Regions from separate parts of the Mesorhizobium sp. B2-5-11 genome, predicted to be linked through region 2. Evidence: riboswitches for the same ligand, from Rfam matches in the RefSeq annotation. Region 2 holds a riboswitch; the other holds the start of a gene.
What was found. Region 2 has a riboswitch for thiamine pyrophosphate ahead of FJ490_RS14120 (YkoF family thiamine/hydroxymethylpyrimidine-binding protein). Riboswitches for the same ligand answer to the same signal wherever they lie in the genome.
Positions count from the first base shown of each region.

Region 1: it holds a riboswitch for thiamine pyrophosphate, as region 2 does, so the genes downstream of both, thiB (thiamine ABC transporter substrate binding subunit) here and FJ490_RS14120 (YkoF family thiamine/hydroxymethylpyrimidine-binding protein) in region 2, are expected to answer to the same signal.

Region 1 covers NZ_VFUK01000002.1:64,136-70,474, forward strand. The annotation lists gene FJ490_RS07405 (M48 family metalloprotease) at 1-794, opposite strand, end outside; gene thiQ (thiamine ABC transporter ATP-binding protein) at 1,052-1,834, opposite strand; gene thiP (thiamine/thiamine pyrophosphate ABC transporter permease) at 1,834-3,447, opposite strand; gene thiB (thiamine ABC transporter substrate binding subunit) at 3,685-4,683, opposite strand; TPP riboswitch at 4,726-4,841, opposite strand; gene FJ490_RS07430 (thiamine diphosphokinase) at 4,930-5,574, shown strand; gene FJ490_RS07435 (ABC-F family ATP-binding cassette domain-containing protein) at 5,576-6,339, shown strand, end outside.
Region 2 covers NZ_VFUK01000004.1:64,935-71,273, forward strand. The annotation lists gene FJ490_RS14100 (tetratricopeptide repeat protein) at 1-1,532, shown strand, start outside; gene FJ490_RS14105 (ABC transporter substrate-binding protein) at 1,700-2,722, opposite strand; gene FJ490_RS14110 (ABC transporter ATP-binding protein) at 2,715-3,482, opposite strand; gene FJ490_RS14115 (ABC transporter permease) at 3,479-4,234, opposite strand; gene FJ490_RS14120 (YkoF family thiamine/hydroxymethylpyrimidine-binding protein) at 4,333-4,941, opposite strand; TPP riboswitch at 4,932-5,045, opposite strand; gene FJ490_RS14125 (hypothetical protein) at 5,264-5,581, shown strand; gene msrA (peptide-methionine (S)-S-oxide reductase MsrA) at 5,721-6,239, opposite strand.

The DNA.
Region 1 (6,339 bases), on a different contig from region 2:
CCCGGCGGGCCGAACTGGCGGGCATGGCGTTGCGCAAGGTCGATACGCTGCGGCGTATTGGGATGCGTTGCCAGGAAATCGAGGCTGGCGTCGGTGGCGCCGCTGATCGAGCGGAAATCGGTGTAGGCCGACATGGACTGCAGGAAGCGGCCGGCGGCGTAAGGATCGTAGCCGGCTTCGCCGATCGACTTGATGCCGATCGCATCGGCCTCCAGTTCCTGGTTACGCGAAAACTGCGCCAGTCTCAGCTTGCCGCGGATCAGCGCCGCCTTGGCGGTCGGGCTGTCGCCGAGCACGTCGGAAACAACCTTGGTGGCGAGCCCCTCCTCGGCCTCGAGCTGCTGGCGCTGCAGGCCGTGGTTGGCGGTGACGTGGCCCATCTCATGCGCGATGACGGCGGCGAGCTCGGCCGAATCATTGGCCAGCGCCAGCAGGCCGCGCGTGACGTAGAGATAGCCGCCCGGCAGTGCGAAGGCATTGACGTTGGGCGAATTGAGGATGGTGATACGATAGGTCTGGGTCGGGTTGGCCGACACCACCGTCAGGCTGCCTACGACCTTGGCGACCATGCGCTCGAGCTTGGGATCGGAGTATTCGCCGCCATAGGTCGCCAGGATGCGTGGATGCTGCGCCTTGGCCAGTTCGGCCAATTTGTTATTGGCCGCGACATTGTCGACCGTGATCGGTTTGTCGGAAGGCTGGAAGCCGGATTCCTGGACTTCCGGAGGTGTGAACATCTGGCAGCTTGCCAGGGCCACGACAAAGCCGGCCAGCGCCAGAAAGCGCGCCAGCATTTTCCCTCTTGGTCTTTCCGTGCCGGTCGGCAGAACGGCTTCCTTTCGGGTCTGGCGCATGCCCGCGAAAATCGGGGCGATCCTCGCAAGGGCTCATGCGCAAATCAAAGCATTACAGCATCCACGCCATACCAACGCGCGGCGGATGCTGCAGGCAAATCACGGCCTGCACCGGACCGGTACAGGGCGGACCTAGCCACACTACCTCTGTCATGGCAAGCAATCGCCCCGTCGCCAGGAGCCGGTTTGAGCGTAAATTATGTCCGCTTCCGGGCAATATCTCGTGATCCAGCCTCCCAGGCGCTTGTGCCAACATAGCGCCGGAAAACTTCAGGACCAGCCCCGGCAAAGAAATCATCCGCCTTGCCCTTGGCGGCAACCATGCCGTTGTCGAGGAACACCACCTCCTCACAAATACGGCGTGCGTCCTGTGGCTGATGCGTGACGAACAGCAGCGTCATGCCCCGCTCGGCACGCACGTCGGCGACAAGATCGAGCATGTCGTCGCGCAAGGCCGGTCCGAGTGAAGCGAAAGGCTCGTCCAGAAGAAGCACGGGGCGGTTGCGAACCAGCACGCGCGCCAATGCGACACGCTGGCGTTCGCCTCCCGAAAGTTCGCGCGGCAGGCGTCTTTCCTTGCCCGCGAGGCCGGTGCGCGCGATCGCCTCCGCGATGTCAGCGCGGTCGGCCTCGGTCAGCCGCAGCGAGGGCGAGCGGCCGAGCCCGACATTCTTTTCGACCGAAAGATGGGCAAAAAGATTGTTTTCCTGGAACACCATCGACACCGGCCGCGCCGAAGGCGGCGCCGCGCCGACATCGGCGCCGCCGATCAGCACGCGGCCAGCCTGCGGCGTCTCGAAGCCCGCCACCAGATTGAGCAGCGTCGACTTGCCCGAGCCGCTCGGCCCCATGATGGCGGTAATTTTCGACGCGGCGAAATCGACATCGAAAACGAGCGGCGCGTCGCCGTAGCTGAACGAGACCGTGTCCAGCCGCACCTCGGCTCCCCTTGTCGCACCATTGGTGGCGCCCGCAGCCATCAGTCTCGTTCTCCCCTTCCCAGCCCGCTCGCCGCCACCACAAGCGCAAGGCAGACCAGACCGAGCAGCAGCGCCAGGCCGGCGGCGTCCTCGGTACGGTAGCTGCCCATGCGCGCCAGGAGAAGGTAGGGCAAGGTCTGCACGGAATCACTGCCGAACAATGCGATGACGCCGAGATCGCCAAGCGACAGCGCCATGGCAAACGCGAAGGCGGTGGCCAGCGGCCGTCGCAGCGAGGGCCAGTCGACCAGCCGCAACCGGGCCCAGCCCGCTATTCCCAGAAGCGCGCAGAGCCGCTCATGGCGCTCGCTCGCCGCATCATAGGCGGGGCGGATGGCACGGATGGCGAAAGGCATCGCCATGACTGCATTGACAGTGACGACCATGACCGGGGCTATGGCAAAGACATCGCCGACATGGCGCAGCAGAAGGAACCAGCCGGCGCCGATGACGATGGGCGGCACGACCAGGACGAAGCCGGCACCGGTGTCGGTGGCGTGTTCGAGCACGGTCCGCGGACCGGAGCGGCGCTTCAGGGCCAGCACGCGGCGCGCCATGACGAGCGAAAGCGACAGCGCAACCGACAGCAGCGCCGACAGGAAAGCCAGCACGGCGCTGGTCAGCGTCGCCTGCCGCACCGCCGCTTCGCCGGCGAGACGACCGAGGTCGGCGCCGAGGCCTGACATCACCGTCGCCGTCATCGGCCCGGCGACGAACAAAAGGGCCAGCACGACGAGCGCGGCATTCAGCGCGGCCTCGGTCCTGCCGGCCGAGACGTAGCGGCGCGGCGCCACCGGCAGATTGGCGTCGCCGGTGGTGTTGGCGCCGAGCCGCGTCAACGCCAGCACCACGACAAAGGTCAGCGCGATCTGCAGCAGCGTCAGCGCCACCGCCCGCGCGGGATCGAAATCGAAACGCAGAGCCTGGTAGATGCCGACCTCCAGCGTCGTCGCGCCGGGGCCACCGCCCAGCGTCAGCACGATCGTGAAGGACGTGATGCAGAGCATGAACACCAGGCCGGCGACGCCCGGCAGAGCGGCGCGCAGTGTCGGCCACTCGATCAGCCGGAAAGCCGGTGCGGCACCCATGCCGAGCTGGCTCGCCAGCCGCCATTGGTCGGCGTGGATGGTTTGCAGCGCTTCGAGGAACAGCCGCGTGGCCAGCGGCAGGTTGAAGAAGACATGAGCAACGAGGATGCCGGAGAGGCCATAGATGCCCGGCCAATTGTAACCGCCGACGGCACCAAGAAAGCCGGCGAAATAGCCGGCGCGGCCATAGAGCGCCAGGATGCCGAGCGCCGCCACGATCGCCGGCAGCGCCAACGGCAGGGCGAAGAGCTGGAGGATGAAGCCGCGGCCGGGAAAGCGCGGATGCCGCGACAGCGCGCGAGCCACGAACAGGGCCGGCGCCACCGACAACAGCGTCGAAAGCGCCGCCTGCCACAACGTAAAGCGCACGACGCGCAGGAGATAAGGATCGAAGGCTGCCCAGGCTCCGGAGAAATCGTTCGCGCCTTCGAAAAGAAGACCCGCAAACGCGCCGCCGATCAGGAGCCCGATCGCCGCAAGCGCGAGGATACCGGCGGAGATGCGGGGGTCAGACGCGCGCTGCACGCTGCGCCACCCAAAGGACCTTTAGCGAGCGTCGCGTTCCTTCGCGCCCCCCTCTGTCCTGCCGGACATCTCCCCCACTTGGGGAGAGATTGGCTGCTTCAGCGCTCCACCCTCTCCTGTGACGTCGCCAATTGGCGAAAGCCGTCGTGACGGCCAATCTCCCCCCTCGTGGGGGAGATGTCCGGCAGGACAGTGGGGGGCGCTGTAGAGCACTCATCATCCGATCATACGACCAAACTACTTGCTCATCACCGCCAGCCATTCATCCACCCATGCCTTGCGGTTGGCCGCGACCTCCTCGGGACTGAACAGCAAGGTTTTGGTCGGTTTGACCAGTCTGTCGAAGGCCGGATTGAGCGGCTTGTCGGTCTTGCCGGCCGGGAACATCCAGTTGGTCTCGGGGATGGCATCCTGGAATTTCGGCCCGGTCATGAAGGCGATGAACTTTTCCGCCAGCGGATTTTTGGCTCCCGTCGTGGTGATGCCGGCGACCTCGATCTGCAGATACTCGCCCTCCTCGAAGGAAGCGGCCTGGTAGCGCTCGGTGTTCTCGGCAACCATGTGGTAGGCGGGCGAGGTCGTGTAGGACAGCACCATCGGCGCCTCGCCCTTGGTGAACAGGCCGTAGGCCTCGCTCCAGCCCGGCGTCACGGTCAAGACCTTTGCCTTGAGCTTGGCCCAGGCCTCCGGCGCCTTGTCGCCATAGACCGACTTCACCCACAACAGCAGGCCGAGGCCCGGCGTCGAGGTGCGCGGATCCTGGATAACGATCTTGTCGTCGGCACTGCCCTCGACCAATTCCTTCAGGCTCTTGGGCGGCGTCTTCAGCTTCTGCGTGTCATAGACGACGGCGAAATAGCCATAGTCGTACGGGACAAAGATGTCGTTGTTCCAGCCGCCCGGCACATTGAGCCCGGTCACGGCGCCATGCGGCGCAAACAGGCCAGTGGCCTTGGCATCGGCGGTGAGATTGGTGTCGAGGCCAAGCACGATGTCGGCCTTGGTCGCGGCCCCTTCCAGCTTGACGCGGTTGAGCAGCGCGACGCCGTCGGCAACCGAGACGAAGTCGACATCGCAGCCGCATTCGGCCTCGAATTCCTTCTTCACCACCGGGCCGGGGCCCCAGTCGGCGGTAAAGCTCTCATAAGTGTAGACGGTGAGCTTGTCCTTGGCTAAGGCCGGCCCGGACAGAACCACGACCATTGCAGAGACAAGGGCGTATAAAAGCGTGCGCATCGGCGCCTCCTTCGTTCGGGTTAAAGGAATTGAGGCGTCGGACTGTCCGAAACGTCTAATCCCTCCGCCGGTACAAACCGGATCAGGTTCAGCGGGTTGGCGAGACTGCCTCTCAGCCGGTCCGCGAAATATCGCGTCCGGCACCCCGTTAGAGCGCCTCGACACATAGGCCCGGCCGGTGAACCGCGCAAGTGGCTGTTTGCCGGCCTTCCGTTTCCGCTGTCGGGCTGGTAAGGGCCACACGATATGAGCACATTCACCATCCTGCTTGGCGGCGATCTCGTCCGCACGCCACGGCTCGACCGTCAGGTCGAGGGAACCCGCGTCATCGCCGCCGATGCCGGCATCGGCCATGCGAGGACGCTCGGCCTTGTGCCGGAACTGTGGGTCGGCGATTTCGACTCCGTGCCCGCCGGCCTGCCGGATGAGTTGGCCGCGGTGCCGCGCCGGACCTTTCCGGCAGAGAAAGACGCCACCGATGGAGAACTCGCGATATCGGCCGCCCTGGAGCGCGGCGCTACCAGCCTCGTGCTTGCCGGCGCCTTCGGCGGCAAGCGCGCCGACCATGCCTTCCTGCACATGGCGCTCGCCCTGCGGCTGGCCGGGGCCGGGACAAAGGTGCTGTTGACCAGCGGCGCGCAGGAAGGCATGCCCCTGGCGCACGGCACGGTCCGCTTCGACTATGCCGACGGCACCCTGTTCTCGATCCTGGGTTTTTCCGAGCTTGCCGGGCTGACCGTCGCCGGCGCGAAATGGCCGCTTGACCGCGTCAAGGTCGCGTTCGGCTCGTCGCTGACCATCTCCAACGAGGTCAAGGGCAGGCTCGAGATCGCGCTGGGAGCGGGCCGCGCGCTGCTGCTCGCCCATCCCTATCCCTTGCCAGAAAGCTGACATGGCGCCGCCTCTTCTCAATCTCGACGGAATAAAACTGACCTTCGGCGGCACGCCGCTGCTCGACGGCGCCGACTTGGCTGCGTCGGCCGGCGACAAGATCGCGCTGGTCGGCCGCAACGGGTCCGGCAAGTCGACGCTGCTCAAGATCGCCGCCGGCCTGATTGAGCCCCAGGACGGCGAGGTGTTCCGCCAGCCATCGGCGACCGTCCGCTATCTGCCGCAAATGCCCGACATGGACGGCTTCGCAACCGTGCGCGCCTATGTCGAGGCCGGCCTCGGTCCCGCCGACGATCCTTATCGCGCCAGCTACCTGATGGAGCATCTCGGCCTCTCGGGCGAGGAGCAGCCGGGCGACCTGTCTGGCGGCGAGGCCAGGCGCGCCGCCCTTGCCCGCGTCATGGCGCCGGAGCCCGATATCCTGCTGCTCGATGAGCCGACCAACCATCTCGATCTCTCGGTGATCGAATGGCTGGAAGAGGAGCTCGTCCGCACCTCCTCGGCCCTCATCGTCATCTCGCACGACCGCCGTTTCCTCGAGCGCGTCTCGCGCGCCACCGCGTGGCTCGACCGGGGCCAGACGCGCCGGCTGGATAAGGGCTTCGGCCATTTCGAGGAATGGCGCGACCAGGTGCTTGAGGAAGAAGAGCGCGAACAGCACAAGCTCGGCCGCCAGATCGTGCGCGAGGAACACTGGCTGCGCTATGGCGTGACGGCGCGGCGCAAGCGCAACATGCGCCGCCTGGGCGAATTGCAGACCATGCG
Region 2 (6,339 bases):
CCGACAATGCGGACGCCTATCTCGGGCGCAGCCGCGCAAGGACACTCAAGGGAGACAGCGCCGGAGCGGCGGCGGATTGCCTGCGCGCCATCGAGCTTGATCCGACGCGGGCAGGAAGCTGCGGCGCTCAGCTTGCCGCCGACCAAAGCAAGCCGGCACCGTTGCCGGACACCCAACAGCAAAAGCAGCGAGCCGTCGTTCCGGATATCACTGCCACCCAAGACACGCTGGCCGCAAGGGTTCTGGAGGCGACCGATCCGCGCGCCCTCGAAGCGATCCTTGGCGGCGATGCCTTCCTGGACATGGGCAAGTACGATCAGGCGATCGGCGCCTACAACAAAGCGATTGCGCTCGATCCGAACAACCGGTTCGCCTATTACGGCCGCGGCAAGGCCCAGGCCGCCAAACGCGTTTACGAGCAAGCGATCGCCGATTACGACACGGTCATCCAGCTCGCCCCCAATTTTGCTGCGGCTCATTCTCGCCGGGGCCTCGCCAAGATCACGTCAGGCGATGCCGAAAGCGCTCTTGCCGATTGCAGCCGGGCTTCAACACTCGATCCAAAGGCGCGCGACGCCTACTTCTGCATCGGCATGGCCTGGCACGCCAAGGGCGACGCGGGGCGCGCGATTGCCGCCTATTCGATAGCCATCGAGATCGATCCGAAAGACGACGCCAGCTATTATGGGCGCGGCATGGCGCGTGCTGACATGAAGGACTATGACGAGGCAATCGCCGACTTCGGCCAGGCGATCAAGCTCGATCCCGACAATCGCGATTACGCGGTCGCCCGCAAGGCAGCTGTGGCTGCGAAGGGACAGGGCGATATGGCGGCCGCCACGCTCGGCGCCGTCAGCTCGGCGGCGGCCACCGCCAGTTCAGCCGCCGGTTCGGCCGCACCGAGCGATACTGATTCGGCCGCCAAGGCGCTTTTCGCCAAGGGTCGGAGGCTGTATGAGAAAAATGACTATGACGGCGCCATAGCCCTGTATGGCAAGGCGATCGCACTGGTCCCGGCATTTCATGACGCCTATCTGGCCCGGGCCATGGCTTGGGAGGCGAAGAACGATTATGCTCATGCTGTTGCCGATTACACGCAGGCGATCGCGATCAATCCGAAGATAGCCGAGACCTACTACAGTCGCGGCCAGAACCTCAGTTTCCAGGAAAACTACGACGGGGCGTTTGCCGACTTCGAAAAGGCCATCAATCTCAACCCCGCGGACGCAAGGGTCTATGCCGATCGAGGCCTCCTATGGATGGGAGGGCACGAGGACGTCGCCGCGCTGCGCGATTTCGAAAAGGCCATCAGCCTCGATCACAAGAACCCCTTTGGCTATTTCGGTCGAGGCGTGATCCGAACCAGCAGAGCGGACTATGAAGGGGCCATCGCGGATTTCAGCCAGGCGATAAGGCTCAAGCCGGATTTCGCAACCGCCTACGAGGCGCGGAGCCGGGCGTGGGAAGCCAAGGGCAACCGCAAGCGTGCTCAGGCCGATCGCAAGAAGGCACTGAGCCTCGGGGTAGATTAGACGGGCTTTTCGGGAGGGCGCGGATTTTGCGTTGGAGTGGTTTGGGCGTAATGGCAGTCGCCGCTCTGTGCTTTATTGCCTTAAAGGTTGGCCTTGGGCGCAGCTCTGACGAGACTGACGAAAGGCAATCAGCTTGAGCAGCGCTGGCGCCCGATGCGGTTTGATCCCTACCCCAGATAGAAGTTACTGAAATAGTTGCCAAAATCCGGTTGCCGGGCAACGGGCTCGCCGTCCCCGTTCCGGAGGATGCCGGCGGCGAAGAGATAGGAACCGATCGCTTCCATCTTGGCCGGGTCCATGCTGCCTATGGCGCCGTTTTGCCGGCGCAGATAGTGCCCGTCGATCAGCGTCTTCAGCGAGGCGTGGATCAATGCCGGATTGGTCAGGGCGTCCTTGTTGGCGGCGATCAGCAGTGTGGCCGCTTCTTCGGGATGATCGACGGTGAACTGGTAGCCGCGCCGCGTTGCCCGTATGAAGCCCGACGCCAATTCCGGATTTGCACGCAGATACGCATCGCTAGAGGAGATCAGCGTGGTGTGCTCGTCGGGCACGCCGTAGTCGGCATAGACGAAGCTTCGCTGTTTGACGCCTTTCAGTTCTGCCTCGACGCCTTCCCAGGTCGAGACCTCCAACGTGAAGTCGACCGAACCGTTGGCCAGCGCCTCATAGGCGGACGTGCCGAGCGTCACCGTTTCGAAAGCCCCCTTGCCGCCATCGTGACGGATGATGGTCGAGATCAGCGCGTTTTCCCAGGCACTGCCGAAACCGCCATAGGTCAGGCCGTCAAGATCCCTGGGGGTTTTGATCTCGTCACGCGCTGCATTGAACACCAGCCGTCCGGTTTCGGACTGCACCACGGCATAGACCGCCTTGAGATCGGCGCCGGCGGTTTTCTGGGTGAAGAGGCCGATGGAGCCGTTGATGCCGAAATCGGCAACGCGGTTGGCAACCAGCGTGCCTGCACCGGTATCGCTGTAGGGCAGGATGTCGACCTCGAGGCCGGCCTCGCTGTAAAACCCTTTGTCGCGAGCGACGAACAGGCCGATATGGTTGGTGTTGACCGTCCAGTCCAGCGCCACCGTTACTTTCCGGGCGGCCGCCTGGGCAAGAGATCGGCCTGGCCGGGCTACAAGGGGAAGGCCGGCAGCGGCAGTGAGCAGCAAGGCTTGCCGGCGCGTCAGGTCAGTCATGGTCCATGTCCTTCTGGTGGCTCGGGTTGAGGAGGATGTCGAGGATCTCGGCTTCGAGGGTGCCGGCCTGCCGTGCAGCGCCGCCGGCCAGTTCGCGTGGACGCGGCAGCGGCACGGTGATCTCAGCGACGACGCGCGCCGGCCGCGCCGAAAGCACATAGATGCGGTCGGACAGGAACACAGCTTCGCGCACGTCGTGGGTGATCAGCAGCGCCGTCCAGCAGTGGCGCCGCCACATCTGTTCCAACCAGCGTTGCATGGCGGCGCGGGTCAGCGCATCGAGTGCGCCGAACGGCTCGTCGAGCAGCAGCATATCGCGTTCCTGCACCACGGTGCGCAGCAAGGCCGCGCGCTGGCGCATGCCGCCGGAAAGCTGCGCCGGAAAATGCCGTTCGAAACCGGCAAGCCCGAATTCCTCGAACAGCGGAGCAACGCGAGCGCGGGCAGCCTTGCGCCTGACACCTTGCACCTCAAGCCCGAGCGTGGCGTTGTCAAGAATGCGCCGCCAAGGCATCAACGCGTCGCGCTGCGGCATGAAAGCGAAATGCCGGCCGTGGTCATCGAGCGGCTTGCCGTCGAAGAATATCTCGCCCTCGCCGTGAAGCGCGCCGGTCAGAAGCTGGAACAGCGTCGACTTGCCGGCGCCGGAGGGGCCCAGAATGGAGACGAATTCGCCGGCGCCGACGCTGAGCGAAATGTCGGCAAGCACGTCGAGTCCTTCGAAGGCCTTGCGCACATGTCGCAGTTCGAGCCGGTTCATCGCCACGGCCCCTTTCCTGCGGCCCGCCCGCCGGCGGTCCGTTCCCATGGCATGGCAAGGCGCTGGACCAGCATCGTCAGCCCGAACAGGACGAGCGTCAGCACGGCGCTGACGGCGACGGCGGCCAGCACCAGGTCCGGGCGGAAGTTGTTCTTGGCGTTGAGCATGTAGATGCCGAGGCCCTTCGCCGCGCCCGCATATTCGGCGAAGATGGCGCCCACGACAGCATAGGTGATCGAGATCCTGACACCGGCGAAGAAGTAGGGCAGCGCCGAGGGCAGCCGCGCCAGGACGAAGACACGCCAGCGCCCTGCCCCCATGGCGCGCAGCATTTGGCCGATCTCAGCCTCCGTCGCCTCATATCCTTCGGCCAAAGCCACCAACATCGGAAAGAAGGTGACTAGCGCCACCAGCATGATCTTGGGCATCAGCCCAAAGCCGAACCACAGCACCACCAGCGGTGCAATCGCCACCAGCGGCAAGGTCTGGCTGACCACGAAGACCGGAAAAAGGGCGCGCCGCAATGGCTGGGAGAAGTCGATCAATATCGACATCGCAAAGGCACCGCCGAGCGAACAGGCAAAGCCTGCGAGCGTGGCACGGAGGGTTGGCACGGCGTTATCGGCCAGCGCGTGCCGGTTGAGCATTGCCTGAGCGAAGACGCGCGATGGCGCCGGGAGGATTGTCGGCTTGATGCCACCAAAGCGCGCATAGAGTTCCCACGCGGCTAGCAGCAGCCCCACCGAAAGCATCGCCGGAGCGGTTCTGGCGATGAGGTCCACGATCGGACGCGAAGGGGCGGACGGGGAGGACACGCAGGTACCCGGAGCGGATGGCGCGGGGCGCGCCGTCAGACGGCGGTGGGGCTGTTGGCCGAGACGGTGACGTCGAGCGTTACGTGGCCGGCACCCGGCCCGAAGCGGCAAAAGGCCTCGTTGAGTGCGGTAAAAATGGCGCCTGCGTCGCCGCGCAACTTTGTGCAGAAATGCTTGGAGCGCTCATATACGCCCGACTGCTTCAGGAAGTCGATGCAGCCATAGATCTCGTCCATGTGGTCGTGGGTGCCCATGACATAAAGCGAGAACTGCGCCGCCGCCGGCTGGCCGGTGGCGGCCACGCCGCGCACGGCGGCGATAGCGGCTTCCTTGCGCGGGCCGAGCGGCCCGGCAGGTCCGCCAAACGCGTCGGAGCGGCAGATCGGATCGTCCGGCTCGCCCGGGCAGCCGCGCGAGATGGCGGCCGAAAGCACGCAATGCTTGCCGCTGCGCGCTGCCGCCACGAACAGGTCGCGCATGGCAGGAAACAGCACCTCGGGCGGTCCGACCAGCAAGGTCGAGATATCGTCGGTCTCGATCCGCAGTCGATCACGATAAGGGTCCAGTGCCCCGAGCGCGCCAAGGATGACGCCGACAAAATCGCTGGACATGGGATATAGGGAAATCTGTGCGCCTGAAAACATCGCCCGCCTCGCTCCGCTGGTATTACCCAGATCAGCTTCTAGGGTCTGTGGGCTTGCCGCCCCCGTCTCAGCCCCGACCGTACGGAGCACCCCTGTGGATGGACGCGTTAAAGCACCAATCGGGCGGCTATGAAAGCTGTTTTTTCAGGACCATCGCCGGAAATGCATTGCGCCAGGCCTGATTTATGGGCGGTTCCGTCGGGCCCGGTCTTGAGGGAAATTTGTCCGGAACCTTAGCCACGACGAGTGGTTGTCCCTATAGTCGCAAACGCGACGAACTTCGTGGAAACGAGCGAAGACTTCACAGAAATGGAGACAAACCATGCTCATGAAAATCCTCGCAGCTTCGGCTCTTACCATTGGTCTCGCGACTTCGGCGATGGCGCAAAGTGCTGGCGGAAACGGCGCCAATAATGGGCCCGGCAGCGGCCAGTCGGTCACGGTCGACCCGAACACGCCGGCATCGCCGAACACGGTGGATCCTGGCACGACCGGCAGCACGACCGTCATGCCCGACGGCATGAATTCGAACGCGGACCGGAACTGTCCGGCCAGCCCACAAGGTGCTCAGCCGGATGCCAGCCACACCGCTCCGGGCACGGCTTCGCCGACCGTCAATGACAAGCATTGCGGCAAGTAGCCATTCGCCGAAACTGCTGGAGAACGCCACGGGGCGTCTGTTCCGTGGCGTTTCCGTCTCTTTATGTTTCACCCTCGCCGAACAGGCAGGCGCCTGAGACGTAAACCGCCACCGGCCTTCGTCTCGGTTCGGGCGCCGTCTACGAAACAGCCTTTTCGCGAACCGGCAGCTTCCAGCCCGGCCTGACGAAATGACAGGTGTAGCCGTTCGGGTATTTCTGCAGATAGTCCTGATGCTCGGGTTCGGCTTCCCAGAACGCGCCGGCCGGAGCCACCTCGGTGACCACCTTGCCGGGCCACAGGCCCGAGGCGTCGACGTCGGCGATAGTGTCTTCGGCGACGCGCTTCTGCTCATCGGTGGTGTAGTAGATCGCCGAACGGTAGCTCATCCCCACATCGTTGCCCTGGCGGTTGCGTGTCGTCGGATCATGAATCTGGAAGAAGAACTCCAGCAGCGTACGGTAGCTCACCCTGGCGGGATCGAAATTGATCTCGATGGCTTCGGCATGGGTGCCATGGTTTCGGTAGGTGGCATCAGGCACGTCGCCGCCGCTGTAGCCGACGCGCGTGGACAGGACGCCCGGGATGCGTCGGATCAGATCCTGCATGCCCCAAAAACAGCCGCCGGCAAGCACCGCGCGTTCGCTTGAAGTCGCCATATCAAATCTCCCCAAAGCAACTCCGGGGAAAGGTTGTAGCCGTTTCCGTCCGGAATTGCGCACGATAAAACTGGAGGCCCGGCGCTATGACAGCCGCTCC